Regions from separate parts of the Agarivorans sp. 1_MG-2023 genome, predicted to be linked through region 1. Evidence: predicted binding sites of a transcription regulator. Region 1 holds the regulator's gene; each other region holds the start of a gene.

Region 1 (4,860 bases):
GCGTAAGTTCATAATGGTAACAATCACGTTAATCGCTCCCATGATCGAACTTATCCCCATAATGTGTATCGCAAACACAAATAGGGCGGTACTGTCTGGGCTGTATTTAGTTGATAACGGAGCGTAAAAAGTCCAACCAAAGTTGGGGCCGCCGCCTTCCATAAACAGCGATGCCAACAAAATGCTGAAAGCAAAGGGTAAAATCCAAAAGCTCCAGTTATTCATGCGTGGCAATGCCATATCTGGCGCGCCAATCATCATTGGAACTAACCAGTTAGCTAAGCCCGTAAAGGCTGGCATCACCGCACCAAATACCATGATAAGGCCATGCACCGTAGTCATTTGATTAAAGAAATTAGGCTCAACCAGTTGCAAGCCTGGTTGGAACAGCTCGGCGCGAATAATCATCGCCATGGCTCCACCAACAATAAACATGGCAAAGCTGAACCATAAGTACATTGAACCAATGTCTTTATGGTTAGTGGTTAGTACCCAACGCATTAATCCGCGAGGGGCATGGTGGTGTTCTTCATGGTCTGAGTGAACGTCACTAATCGTGCTCATTGTCTGTCTCCCTACTGCGCTGCGTTTTGAACGGCCACAACATCCTTGGCCTGCACTAAGTCACCCGTATCATTACCCCAAGCATTTCGCTCATAAGTAATCACCGCAGCTAGCTCTTTCAAACCAAGCTGTTTACCAAAGGCTTGCATGGCTGTGCCAGGCTCGCCATTTACCACTACTTCAATATGTTTAGTCACATCACCTAACGCGATTGGACTGTCTTTTAAAGCGGGGAACACGCCAGGTAAACCTAGGCCGTTAACTTGGTGACAAGCAGCACAGCTTTTCTCATACACTTTTTCGCCTAATGACATCAGCTCATCTTGCTGCATAGTCATGGCCACCAGTTCAAGCTCTTGGGCTTGCTTGGCTAAATAAGCAGCTTCTTTCTCTGCCAACCAAGCATCATATTCGGCTTGAGGTTTGGCGATAACAACAATGGGCATAAAGCCATGGTCTTTTCCACATAGCTCAGCACATTGGCCGCGGTAAATGCCGGGTTTATCAATGATGGTCCATGCTTCATTAATAAAGCCCGGGTTAGCATCTTTTTTAACTGCAAAGTCAGGCACCCACCAAGAGTGAATAACGTCTTCTGAAGTCATGAGGAAGCGGACTTTTTTCCCGATTGGCAGTACTAAGGGGTAGTCGACTTCAAGCAAATAGTTTTTGCGCTTCTCCAGTTTGCCGTTTACTTCATCCCAATCAGACGCCATTACACTGTAAAACTCTAAATCTTGATCAAAGTACTTGTAGTGCCACTTCCACTGGGAACCCGTCACTTGAATAGTAATGTCGGCATCGGAAGGATCTTCCATTGCCAGTAAGGTTTTAGTGGCTGGAATCGCCATGCCTATCAAAATGATAAAGGGAATGATGGTCCAAATTATTTCCACTTTAGTGCTTTCGTGGAATTGAGCAGGAACCGCTCCTTTGGATTTACGGTGATGGTAAATCGACCAAAACATAGCGCCAAATACCAAGACACCAATGGCACAACAAATATAAAAAATTGTCATGTGCAAGCCATAAACTTGCTCACTGATGGCAGTAACACCAGGACGTAAATTGAAAGACATCTCTTGCGCAAACAAATGCGGCGAAAAAAATGTCAGCACTAATAGCTGAATCCATCGGCCCACAGCGCTCTCCTTTGCAGTAGCCAACGACAACAACTTTCCATGCTAGGAAAGTAGCTGCGAATAAAGGGAAAATCCCCACCCCAAAAGCATAGGCTATTACAGCTAAATACAACCTACTGTTTATAAATTAACCTCTAAGTTAAAGAAATGTAAATACATTGTTGAGATTTTTATGGATAAAGACAAAAGATGTGATGTTAACGACAAAAGCCCAAATCAGAGTGATTTGGGCTTCAAAATGGGGGAACTTATTGTTGAATAAGGCTTACATCCAATCGGCAGTGCGAATAATACCTACCGCTAAACCTTCTATTTCGATGTTCTGATATTCAAGATCAACTTCAATGGTTGATAACTCTTCATTCTCGGGATGTAAGTACACCATCTTACCGTCACGCTCAAAACGTTTAACCGTAACATCTTCATCTAAACGAGCCACAACCACCTGTCCATTGTGTACCTGAGTAGTTTTATGCACGGCTAATAGATCTCCATCCATAATGCCGATATCTTTCATGCTCATGCCCTGTACTCGCAGTAAATAATCGGCATGCGGATTAAATAAGTTAGCATCTACGGCATAATGAGATTCAACGTGCTCCTGCGCCAAAATAGGCTCACCCGCAGCAACTTGACCGATTAACGGCAAGCCTGGCTCAGGCTCTACAGTGGCTTCATTTGCACTAGCCGGCAAGTACGCTTCGCTAATACGGATCCCTCGCGACGCACCAGGAATCATTTCAATCGCACCTTTTTTAGCTAAAGCTCTAAGGTGTTCTTCTGCTGCATTAGCCGAGCGGAATCCTAGCTCTTTAGCAATTTCGGCACGCGTTGGAGGCATACCAGTATCGTTAATATGGCGGCGAATAAGTTCAAACACTTCTGTTTGGCGGGGCGTTAAGGGCTTCATAGTCTACCTGTAAGTTTATACAGCACACTGTTAGTATATACAGCATACATTTTGACGCAAGGTTTTATATTAATTCTGATTTTGTTACTGTTGATTCAAAGTGATAGGAGGCAATAATGACCATTGAGATAGTCGAAATATCAGCCCAATATGACCAAGATCTACAGCGAATAATAAAACAGGTTGGCCAAGAATATGGCGCGGTAGGTGAAGGCTTTGGCCCCTCTGATGCTGAAGTCGATAACATGAGTCAGCACTATACACAGCAAAATCGAAGTAGATATGTGGTCGCTTTGTTAGATGGCATGGTCGTTGGCGGCTGCGGCATTGCGCCTTTTACCGATAGTAAAGATACCAGTGAGTTAAAAAAACTATTTTTGCTGGAAGAAGGTAGAGGCCAAGGTCTAGGTAAACAGCTCTCGTTAGCCTGTTTAGCATTTGCCTTAGAGCAGGGATTTACTCGCTGTTACCTAGACACGCTTAGCAATATGTCGGCAGCGATTAAACTCTACGAAAGCCTCGGTTTTGAGCACTTATCTGCACCTTTACAAGGTACAGCCCATAATGGCTGCGATGTTTGGATGCTAAAGCAACTTTAAGCGCAAAATAGTACTGCAATAAAAAACAGTATTATCGACTAAAACCAATCGAACTTAGGGTTCGCCTTTCTCGCTTACGCCAAGCTAGCATTCCCAGCATCCCCGCAAATAAAAATACCGAAGCTGGCTCACTCACTCTTGTCGCCTCTGCAACAATCAGTACAGGGTTAATGTCTATCCAGAAATAATCGTTATCATTTTGAACGAGAGGGCTACGGAAGATGCGCTCAACTTCTGGCTCGGTAATTAATGTGCGATTGTTGAGACTTGGATTCATTAGGTAAGCGCCAGACAAATGCGGTAGGCCTAAATTGTGGCCTAACTCGTGAGCAAGCAACTCTCCGCCTAAACTGCCGGCGGCGTAACTAGATTCAACCACAAAATCGTTTCCAAAATACTCCCCACAACCCACTATCCCTCGATTGATTTGCGAGCCGCAGGCGCTAATTGTGTCGATAAAATAAAAATTGACCACATTAGAGGGGCCAACATGCTGACTAAAAAGTTGGCTCACCTCCGCGCGGGTAGTGATATCCAATAGCTCGGGAAAGACCAATTCGGTGGCGGTACCAATGCGGATATCAATGATGTTTTGGCCAAAAGTCGCTTGAGAATAAATGCTATCAAGAGCGGCTTCTTGAGTAGTAATAAAAGCAGCATGAACAAAGGGAGTGGTAAGTAGTGAAATGCCAAAAATAGCCGCACGTGTAAACAATTTCATGATGGGTTCCTTAGCCGGGTAAGCCTAATCTAAACCATGAGTGACCAATTTTAACGATAGCAGCCAATTCTAATTAGGCAAAGATTCACAGCAAAACTAGCTTACTTTGAGTAAGTTTTCTCGCTTGGAGCAGCAGTATATTCCAAGCCACTGTTTACGCAGATTTTGCATCAAATCAAAGCCAAATTTTGATAAGTCTGCTACTCTATGCCCTGTATTCATTCACCACTATAAGCTCTTTGAGATGTTACATTTACCCTCTCCAATATTGGCCATATTGCGCTCTATCATTGGCTTTTTTACTCGCGGCAAGTTTGTCCCTCAAAACCCGATTGCTGAGTTCGATCTAGATCTAAGCCAACCGATCATTTACGTCATTCCTAGTAACTCATTAGCTGACGTGCTTACTTTACAACTTGCCTGTAAACAGCTTGGCCTGCCCGATCCCTTCGAGCCAGTGATGTTTGCCGGTGAAGCCCACCAAGGGGTAGCCTTTTTAGTGGATGGTAAAGGTGAAACCCTAGAAGCGACCATCGACCAATTTACCGCGGCTCTCAGTATTCACCGCAGCGATGAAAGCCATAACGCACAATTAGTGCCTGTTAAATTGTTTTGGGATCGCTACCCTGGCAGAGAGAGTGTTAACGACTTAATGGGCGGCAAGCCTGAACGCCCAGCTGGCATTCTGAAGAAAACTTGGCAAGTGATTTTTAAAGGACGCGAAAACCTAATACGCTTCAGTCGTCCGGTATCACTGAAGGATATGGCACAGCGCCAAGGTTCTGATAAGCGTATTGGCCATAAGTTAGCGCGCGTAGCGCGAATCCACTTTAGCCGTATGCAAATGATCGCTACCGGGCCTAAGCTGCCAAACCGTCGTCATATGTTTGAGCAACTGCTCGCCTCAACCATTATTCGTGAAGC
Region 2 (4,860 bases), on a different contig from region 1:
ACCTCCCTAACTGGCTCCTGTGGTGATATCTTTGTCGCTTTCTGGATAGGTGGCTGATGCATCATTGAAAAGGTGATAATCTGGATCTTAATATACTGTTAAGTAGAAATTATGATCGAAGCATTCAGCGGGCTTTTAGGCTCGATAAAACAAACAAGCCCAGTAATTTTTACAGGCTTGGCAATTGCCAGCGGAGTTATCTTATTCGGTAGTGGTGAACTTATCACGACAATTGGTCTCACCGAATTTAGAGAAGCCAACAAACCCTACATTGGTGGCTGTTTCGTTCTATCTTTATCTATTGTTTTTTCACAGGCCGTTGCCGGCATATTTGGTTTAATGAAATATGCATTTCAAAAATGGAAAAATGAAAAAGATAGAAAGTTATTAATCAAAGCTAAACAGAAAGAGTTAGCAAAGCTAACACCTGATGAAAAGGCATACCTTGCACCATATGTTTTGGGCCAGAAAACTACACAGTACTTCCTCAAGGAAGACGGTATTAAGGGGAGCTTAGAGACAAAGGGTATATTGTATAGGGCTAGCAATATGGGTGATATGGTCGATGGGTGGGCATATAACATTCAACCATGGGCCAAAGAATATTTGGAAACCAATCAGCAACTACTTGAAGGCTTTACTCCTAATTTACATAGGAACAGCCGATGGTGATACATTTACATAAGCAAAGGCAGCATCGCCCTTTGGGCTGGAAGCGCTAACGCGCTTCGTCTCATTAGCCGTTAATTTGATTCTTCCATATTTGTACTAATCCGAAATTCCTTCGAATAAGTGAATGCTCTAACAAGTTTTTGTCCAAAGACGAGCTAGAGCGTCTTATCCAGAGGTTGGTTGAGCAAGCTACCCCCTAAATATTTGGATTACATTCAGCACCCTAGTCGTGCAAAAATTTCATTACTGTCAGCTAAGCCTCCGGGAATGGCATATGGCACGATAGCCCTTAATTCAGAGATTGTTTTCTTTGTCGTGCAGTAGTCTGTATTCCTGGTTGTTTGTTGGCTCATGAGAAACGCGGCAGAGTTGCCTTTATCATCATATATAATCTTGTAGTAATCAGATGGTATTGCATGGGCTTCATCGGCTTTTGGTAAGCCTTCCATTTCGTTACGGTAGAGCGGGCCTGTAATAACATATAGATTTTCACGAAACCCAACAGCATCTCTAACCGCTTCTTCTAGGTTTTTCCATGGACCCTGGTTTAAACCTTTAGCTTGAGGCGTAATATTGGATAAATAGTTAAGGGTAGGCCAGTAGCGACTTCCCACAAAACTTGCTAGTGGAGCTTGGTGTCCACGGTCAATATCGAGCTTACTTGACGCTCCACTATAGTCATCTTTTTCCAGTCGCTCATTTTCATCGAGTAAAGGATTGTTTTTCCACGTTCTGTTGGTTGTTGTGCCAAAGTTTAGTACATCAACTTCATAAGCCACCCAATCGGCAAACTGCGTTTTCTTACTTTGGGAGAGTGTGTATAGCCGTTCAAAGATGACTATATTTCCCTCAATATCAAGACTTGGGCAGCCAATTGGGCAGTTTGGTGTGCGAAATTCAGAAGCGTTCACGTACCCCGAGACTAATAGCGGAATTGCTATCCATGCTTTCATTATAAATCCTTTAGATAGGGTGTAGTCCAAATCTAACATAACTATCAATATGGTTGTAAGTTGATAATTACTCACTTGAGCGTAATTGCATGCCTGACAGGTAGGCTTTGTAAAAACACGAACAGACATCCGCGAATCATTTGAAGTCTATGCGGGGACTGGCTCAAGTGACTCCTTATTACAGCAATTACTAGTTTCTCTTTTTGTATAACGTATCTATAATGACTGTATGTATATACAGTTGTTGGTTTGAATGAAAGTAATCCCTATTTCCGCGAGTGCTGGTCTCACCGGTTTTGAGTCCCCCGCGACAGAATATTCACAACTCCCACTGAGTTTAGATGACCTGCTTATTGAGCATCCATCTGCCACATTTATCGGTCTAGCGTCCGGAGACTCAATGTTGGGTAGCGGTATACACGATGGAGATGTATTGATTGTTGACCGTCACGTCCATGTTGAGAGTGGCGATGTAATTGTCGCGAATATCAATGGTGAGTTTGTGTGTAAGATTATCGATAAATCAAGACGAATGCTGCTATCAGCCAACGAACACTATAGTCCTGTGGCAGTTAGTAGCTGTGATAGGTTCACTGTAGAGGGCGTCGTTATCCGCTCTATACGCTGTCATCGTCCCTCTCGTTTATTGAAACTGCTTTAATGTTTGCGCTTGTTGATGCCAATAGCTTTTATTGTTCAGCAGAAGCGGTGTTTCGCCCTGATTGGCGCAACAAACCAATCATAGTATTGAGCAACAACGATGGTTGTGTGGTCGCTGTAAATCGTTTGGCCAAAGCTATTGGTATTGAGCGCTTTAAGCCGTTTTTCCAGATTAAATCATTGTGTGAAAAGCATCGTGTCATTGTGTGCTCGTCAAACTATGAATTGTATGCAGACTTATCGATGCATATGATGCAAATCATTGGCGCATTTGCTCCAAAGCAACATGTATACAGTATTGATGAAACCTTTATAGATGTATCAAATTCCCGTGAGGCACTTCCCCCGTTTGATATTCTCGGAAAGCAAATACGACGAGCTGTCTGGAAAGAAGTGCGTTTACCCGTTTGTGTGGGATTTGGAAAAACGCTGACGCTGTGTAAGGTCGCTAATCATGCCGCTAAACGTCTACCAGGATTCGATGGAGTGTGTGTGATTGAGAGCAATGAACAAAGAGACCGGATTTTATCTAAAATGTGTGTGTCCGATGTTTGGGGGGTTGGACGAAAGCTAAGTGTACGCCTCAAAGACATGGGAATAACAACTGCGCTCAAACTTGCAAAGATGCCACCGAAACTTGCCAAGCAGTATTTCAGTGTGGAAATGGAGAGAACAATTCTCGAACTTAACGGGGTATCCACAAAATCATGGGATGAAGTGCGAGCGAACAAGCAGCAGATTTTTTCAACGAGAAGTACTGGCCAACGAATACTGGAGCTACACTCGTTGATGCAAGCATTCTCTCTACATGTAAGTAGTGCATGTTTAAAAGCAAGAGAGCAAGGTAGCGTAGCTGGTGCGATTCTAATCTTTGCACATAATTCGCCGTTTGATGATGGTATCAGTCGTGGTTTTAAACAGGTATTACGGCCCGCTTGTGCAACTAACGATAGCATTGTGATGAGTCAGCTGGTGTCACAAGCAATTCCCCAACTATTTATTCCAGGTATCAAATACTACAAAGTCGGCGTAGGCCTTATGGACTTAACTGACGAACAACATCAGCAACTGGATATGTTTACGGCAAAGCCGGGCCGACCAGAATTGATGAAGGCGGTTGACGCACTAAATAAACGCTACGGCAGTGACACATTGTTTTTAGGCTCTCAAGGTATCTGCCCCAAGTGGCATATGCGAAGGGATATGCTTACACCTCAATACACGACGGATTGGCATCACATTCCGCGTATTTGCTGCAAATGATTAGCTGCTAGGCTGCCTGTTGCATTCTTGCCTTATTATGAGCTTCATCGACGTATCAGAGCTAGGAAAAAACCTCTAAGCAGGAGGCCATATTCACAATGCCACTACATGGTTTATATGGCGACGCTAGTAAGTAGGCCGTAGGAATAGTGAAGAGACAGTATTTAATGTCTCTTCATGACTTAAGATAGCTAAGGTCAGCTTACAACTATTGGACCGTTACAAGCTTAGTGCATGCGACTTTGGTAAAACAGCGACCATTCGTGATAACTCATTTATACAGCGTCGTTGCCTAAATAATATTGTTCTTTCTTGCCCTTCGACTCTCTATTTAGGGAGTAATCGATTTGACATAATTTATAACAGAGTCTAAAAGTGGATGATTTATAGATTTCTGCTTTGATGATGGCATTAAAAATATATGTGACAAACTTGGAACTGATACAAGTTCACGTTCACATGATTTAGGAATATTTTGAGGATTAGCCAGTTCTTCCCAGTCTCTATCAAATAACTGCTTGTCCTTTTCTCCTCGAACAATCAGTACTTTTTTTGTGAAGTTATTCAAACTCCGTTTGGGATCTATTTCAAGTACAGCCGGCAGCCACGCGAGACCTTTTCCAAATTCTTTTTCAACGGTATTTGGATACTCTCTAATACGCTCAAAAGACGACTTATCTTTGTTTAATTGAGCTTCTATATCTTCTGTTGAGTACCCCAGTTTGGATAGTGCCTCTCTTTTTTGGTCTACTACTACCTCATCTAAGGTTCTCCCTGGGACGTTAACCAAAACAACACCGTCAATTAGACCAAGTGTGACTTTAGAGTCTAGAATCAAAGAGCCTCCTAGAGAGTGCCCTATAAGAACAATCGGACCTTGTACCTGTTGCTTTAGAAATACCACTATTGAGTGAATTGCGTTTTGAATGTTAGAACGAGCTACCTGTCCATTTTCAATTTGTCGACTTAACAGAGGTAATAAACTCTCAAGACGGAGAGTCAACATCCCTTCTTGGGCTAAATGCTCACAAAGCTTTTTATAACCGAGGTCACTTTGCCCGTTCACCCCATCAACATTGTAGTCCCCGGAGCCTCCTACTAACAAAACCGAAGCTATCGGGCGTTTGCATATTTTAGGTGGGGTTAACACGCCCAATATTGAACAATTCGTACCTGTAAGTAAAATAGATACATGGGACTCAGTTTGATTTAGGTTGGAACCTGACTGGACTACTGGGGTAAAAACATCTTCTCTCCAAGAAGGGGGAGGAGAGCTTTCAGGTTTTGCTATTAGATTATTACTTGGGCTAGT
Region 3 (4,860 bases), on a different contig from region 1:
GCTAGCCTGAGGCAAATCCACTTTTACCCCTTGGGTAATGAGCGGAGCCGTTACCATAAATATGATCAGCAGCACCAACATCACATCGATATAGGGCACCACATTAATCTCGGCAACTAAGCGTCTTTTAGGACGTTGATAATGGTTCACTCTCGCCCCTTACTAGTTAGCGCCAGTGTGCGTTTGACGATGTAAAATACTGGAAAACTCTTCCATAAAGTTGGCATAACCATTTTCTAGTTTAGCCACCCCGGTCGAAAAACGGTTAAAGGCAATAACCGCAGGAATAGCAGCAAATAGGCCCATAGCCGTTGCGATAAGCGCTTCGGCAATGCCTGGTGCAACCATATTCAAACTGGCTTGTTGAACTTCGCCTAAGGCGATAAAAGCGTTCATAATGCCCCACACGGTACCAAACAAACCGATATATGGGCTAATTGAACCAATTGTTGCTAGCATCGGCAGTTGGTTTTCTAAGGACTCAACTTCGCGAGACAAAGATACCCGCATACTTCGGTAAGTACCGTCCATAACCGCGTCAGCACTTCTGCCGCTGGTTTTATGTAATCGTACATATTCTCTAAAGCCTGAATGGAAGATTTGTTCCATTCCTTGTAAATGATCAGCACGCGCGTTGCTTTCTTGATACAGTTTGTTGAGATCTACACCAGACCAAAATTTCTGTTCAAAACTATCACTAGACGATTTTGCAGCCTTAAGTACTCGATTACGATTAATTATCATCGCCCACGAGTAAATAGACATACTCACCAACAATAACATTACAAACTTAACTAATAGGCTCGCCTGCCAAAACAAGCCGATAAATGACATATCAGAGTGCACCGAGTAAATCCTCTTTAAGTGTTTCAGGAATGGCCGTGGCCTTCATTGATGACAATGTGACACAAGCCACGGTAACCATTCCGTGGGCAATGACTTGTTGTGCAGCATTTGTGATTGTTTGTTCGAATACCATACTTGCTCGTTTCATCGTATCAATTCGCGTTGTTACGTTGAGCATTTGGTTAAATCGAGCAGGAAGCTTGTAGTCGATAGTAAGAGAACGAACAACAAAACAAAGATCTTGTTCCATCAAGGTATCTTGATCGTAGCCGAGCTCTCGTAGCCATTCTGTACGCGCTCGTTCAAAGTACTTGATATGGTTAGCATGATAAACAACGCCTCCCGCATCAGTATCTTCGTAATAAACCCGAACAGCTAAAACCGACATTACACCTACCCTAGTATTTCAATTAGAAAATACTATACACAGGCAAGTGCATAAGGTTAAGACTCAAACCACTTAATTTAGAGAATTGCGTGAGAAAACCGGGGTAACGGCTTAAAACTAAACACTTTAAGCCGATTTTTAAACCACACTGTCGTGACTAAACGACAGCATTTTTAACGCTTAGGTATATCAAAACCCAAGTGTAAATAGGCTTTATCGCTAGCAATGCGACCACGTGGGGTACGTTGTAAATAGCCTTGCTGAATAAGAAACGGTTCGAGTACATCTTCAATGGTTTCTTTATCTTCACCAATGGCTGCAGCAAGGTTGTCTAAGCCAACGGGACCACCTGCAAAAGTTTCCGTTATCGCTTTGAGTAGCTTAGTGTCCATGTAGTCGAAACCAGCACTGTCTACGCTCAGTAAATCTAGCGCCTTAGCAGCTACTTCTTGCGTTACTTTGCCATCAAATTTTACGTCAGCAAAATCACGAACACGTCGCAGTAAACGGTTAGCGATACGCGGGGTTCCTCTTGAACGCCTAGCAACTTCCCACGCCCCTTCAGCATCAAGCTCTAAATTTAGATAATGCGCACTTCGTTTAACAATCTCGGCCAAGTCGTCGGTTTTATAAAACTCCAAGCGTTGCACAATACCAAAGCGGTCCCGCAAGGGTGACGTTAACATGCCTGCGCGCGTGGTAGCGCCAATCAACGTAAATGGGGGCAAATCGAGTTTAATCGAGCGGGCCGCTGGGCCTTCGCCAATCATAATGTCCAGCTGGTAATCTTCCATCGCTGGGTACAGCACTTCTTCAACTACTGCGCTAAGTCGATGAATTTCATCAATAAACAATACATCGCCAGGTTCAAGATTAGTGAGCAAAGCTGCCAAGTCACCGGCTTTCTCTAATACAGGGCCAGAGGTGGTTTTAATATTCACATCAAGCTCGTTAGCCACAATATTGGCTAAGGTGGTTTTGCCTAGACCCGGAGGACCAAAAATTAACAAATGATCGAGCGCGTCATCTCTGCGCCTAGCTGCTTCAATAAATATTTCTAATTGTTCAACTACCGCTTGCTGGCCTGTGTAATCATCCAGCTTTTTGGGTCTAATCGCGCGGTCTACAGTTTCTTCTTCAATCACCGGCGTGGCTGAAACTAAGCGATCTGCTTCAATCATCTACTCTACCTTTGTTCACAAAGCCGCTTTTAGTGCTTCGCGGATCAACTCTTCACTGCTCATGCCGTTTGAATAAACTTGCTTAACCAGTTTTTCTGCTTGAATGCCTTTATAACCCAGCGACTCAAGCGCTGCAACGGCTTCTTCTTTAGGATCAACCGTAGCCACTAAGGGTAAGTCACCATGACTAGATAAACTGTCGCTTAATGGTGTTGCCGGTAGTTCGGCATTCCAGTTCTTCAAACGGTCTTTCATTTCAACTAACAAACGTTCGGCAGTTTTTTTACCAATGCCAGGCACTTTTACCAAACTTGATAAGTCTTCGTGTTTAACCGCGAATACAAACTGCTCGCAACTTAAACCAGACAAAATGGCCAAGGCCACTTTCGGCCCAATACCGTTTACTTTTATCAGCTCGCGGAATAACGAGCGCGAGGCTTTATCATGAAAGCCATAAAGCAGTTGGGCATCTTCTCGCACAATAAAATGCGTTAATAACCGCACCGACTCACCCAGTTCGGGCAATTGGTAAAAGCAATTCATAGGAAGTTGTATTTCGTAGCCTACTCCGGCTACATCTATCAATACAAAAGGTGGGACTTTTTCTTCTAAGATACCTTTAATGGTAGCGATCACTGCAAAGACTCCTAACTTTAGATAGCGTAAGCTTACCTTAAACACTGGATATATATCCAGCCCTCTATATTTGAAATTGGAAAATGTGTTGGCTAAGGGCTGATTAACTCGGGCAGCGACAACTCTATGAGTCTGTTAGCGATATATCTAAAACAAAAAGTTGCCATTACAATTGAACAAATAACCAACAAGGAGAGTGCACATAAACTAAATTGAGGTAACACATGAATAAATTAATGCTTATCGTTTCCGCTAGCCTGATTGTTTTAACTGGCTGTTCTAACACTCCCACTACTTACCATGGTGTAACGCTATTGGAAGACGACCGAGATATCTCTCAATGCACCGCGCTTGGCAGTGTTTATTACACTAGCCATCATGATTCAAAAGGACATGAAGCTCGCGATGAATATGTAAAATCGGTACGCCCACAATATCCAACCGCAGATACAGTATCAATCACCAGCTATCGTCAGGCCTCTAAAAAAGCCTTTAGGCGAGATGTGGCCATTAGAGGAATTGCTTATCAGTGTTACGACTTAGCCTCAGCAAACACCTCTACTGGCTAATTTCGTAAATCGACCAAGCCTCATGCTCAAATAGGCAAGAGGCTTGGACATATAACTAATGTAAGCTTTTATGTTTATGCACTAAGTTCCAATCGGCCAAAATAGCGTAGGCCGCCGGGATAATAAACAATACCATCATCGTAGACGCTACAATTCCAAACACAATAGACACCACAATAGGCTGCACCACTTGTGCTTGTAAACTGGTCTCTAACAACAACGGCAGTAAACCTGCTGCAGTGGTAAGTGAGGTTAAAAATACCGCTCTGAAGCGTTCTTTACTGGCGTTCACCACCGCTTGATAAACATCGTCTCCTTCATCTAAATGGTGCCGAATATATTGCACCAGCAATATGGAGTCATTCGTCACAATCCCAGCCAATGAAATAAAGCCTAGAATAGACGGCATACTTAGACTGTGTCCTAACAAAAAGTGTCCCCACAACACACCTATTAACGCCATGGGAATAACGGTTAATACAATCACGGGTTCAAGGTAGCTTCTAAATTGGAAACTCAAAATGGCAAAAACACCAAAAATGCCAATTGTGAAGCTCTTACCCAAAGACGACCCCACTTTAGCGCTCTCTTTAGCCTCCCCTTCAAAATCAACTCTTAAGCCAGGTATTTTAGCGATTAGCTCCGGGAGAAAACTTTTTTGCACCAGTTGCATCACTTCGTTGGTATTAGCAACTCGAGTATCAACATCAGCCATCACAGTTACCGTGCGTAAGCCGTCTATACGCTGAATGCGGACAAACGATCGTTGATATTCTAAGTTGGCAATTGAAGATAGAGGCACTTGTTTTCCGTCGCTAAGCACTACCGGGAAATTAGCCAAGGCTTGTAAACTACCGGATTGCGACTTATCTAAACGTACATCGATTTGAATGTTTTCAGGGCCAAGTTGAAATTCATCCGCAATCGCTCCTTGATAAGACGCTCTCAGTTGTTCAGCCACCATCTGTCCGTTTACATTAAAAGATTCAGCGCCACCACGTAACGAAATTACCACCTCTTCTTTACCGGGTCGCATGTCATCAAGGATGCTATTCACCCCTTTAAACTGGCTCAAATAGGCTTGCAACTCTACCGAGGCAGTTTTTAAGGTGTCTAAATCTGAATGCTGCAGCCTCACTTCAACAGCTCGTCCCGCTGGCCCCATGGTAGGTTGTGTAAACGCCAACGCTAACGGTAAAGCTTGCTCACCAACTTGTTCACGCCAGGCACTAATGAACTC

The links. The regulator LexA, encoded in region 1, represses DNA repair genes until DNA is damaged. The targets are predictions, from matches to a motif close to TACTGTATNNNNATACAGTA.
Region 2: Q4592_RS05390 (LexA family transcriptional regulator) is a predicted target of LexA. The motif match lies at 1,849-1,868, and genes of this name have one in related genera.
Region 3: ruvA (Holliday junction branch migration protein RuvA) is a predicted target of LexA. The motif match lies at 3,094-3,113, and genes of this name have one in related genera.

What each region holds. Positions count from the first base shown of each region.
Region 1 is NZ_JAUOSJ010000016.1:41,480-46,339, forward strand. Features, by position in the region: gene ctaD (cytochrome c oxidase subunit I) at 1-564, opposite strand, end outside; gene coxB (cytochrome c oxidase subunit II) at 576-1,643, opposite strand; gene lexA (transcriptional repressor LexA) at 1,972-2,616, opposite strand; gene Q4592_RS19275 (GNAT family N-acetyltransferase) at 2,733-3,215, shown strand; gene Q4592_RS19280 (hypothetical protein) at 3,247-3,936, opposite strand; gene plsB (glycerol-3-phosphate 1-O-acyltransferase PlsB) at 4,181-4,860, shown strand, end outside.
Region 2 is NZ_JAUOSJ010000003.1:225,624-230,483, forward strand. Features, by position in the region: gene Q4592_RS05380 (super-infection exclusion protein B) at 112-672, shown strand; gene Q4592_RS05385 (DNA/RNA non-specific endonuclease) at 888-1,625, opposite strand; gene Q4592_RS05390 (LexA family transcriptional regulator) at 1,879-2,286, shown strand; gene Q4592_RS05395 (Y-family DNA polymerase) at 2,286-3,548, shown strand; gene Q4592_RS05400 (hypothetical protein) at 3,880-4,860, opposite strand, start outside.
Region 3 is NZ_JAUOSJ010000013.1:4,292-9,151, forward strand. Features, by position in the region: gene tolR (protein TolR) at 1-150, opposite strand, end outside; gene tolQ (protein TolQ) at 163-846, opposite strand; gene ybgC (tol-pal system-associated acyl-CoA thioesterase) at 836-1,234, opposite strand; gene ruvB (Holliday junction branch migration DNA helicase RuvB) at 1,408-2,415, opposite strand; gene ruvA (Holliday junction branch migration protein RuvA) at 2,431-3,051, opposite strand; gene Q4592_RS17145 (hypothetical protein) at 3,276-3,620, shown strand; gene Q4592_RS17150 (efflux RND transporter permease subunit) at 3,676-4,860, opposite strand, start outside.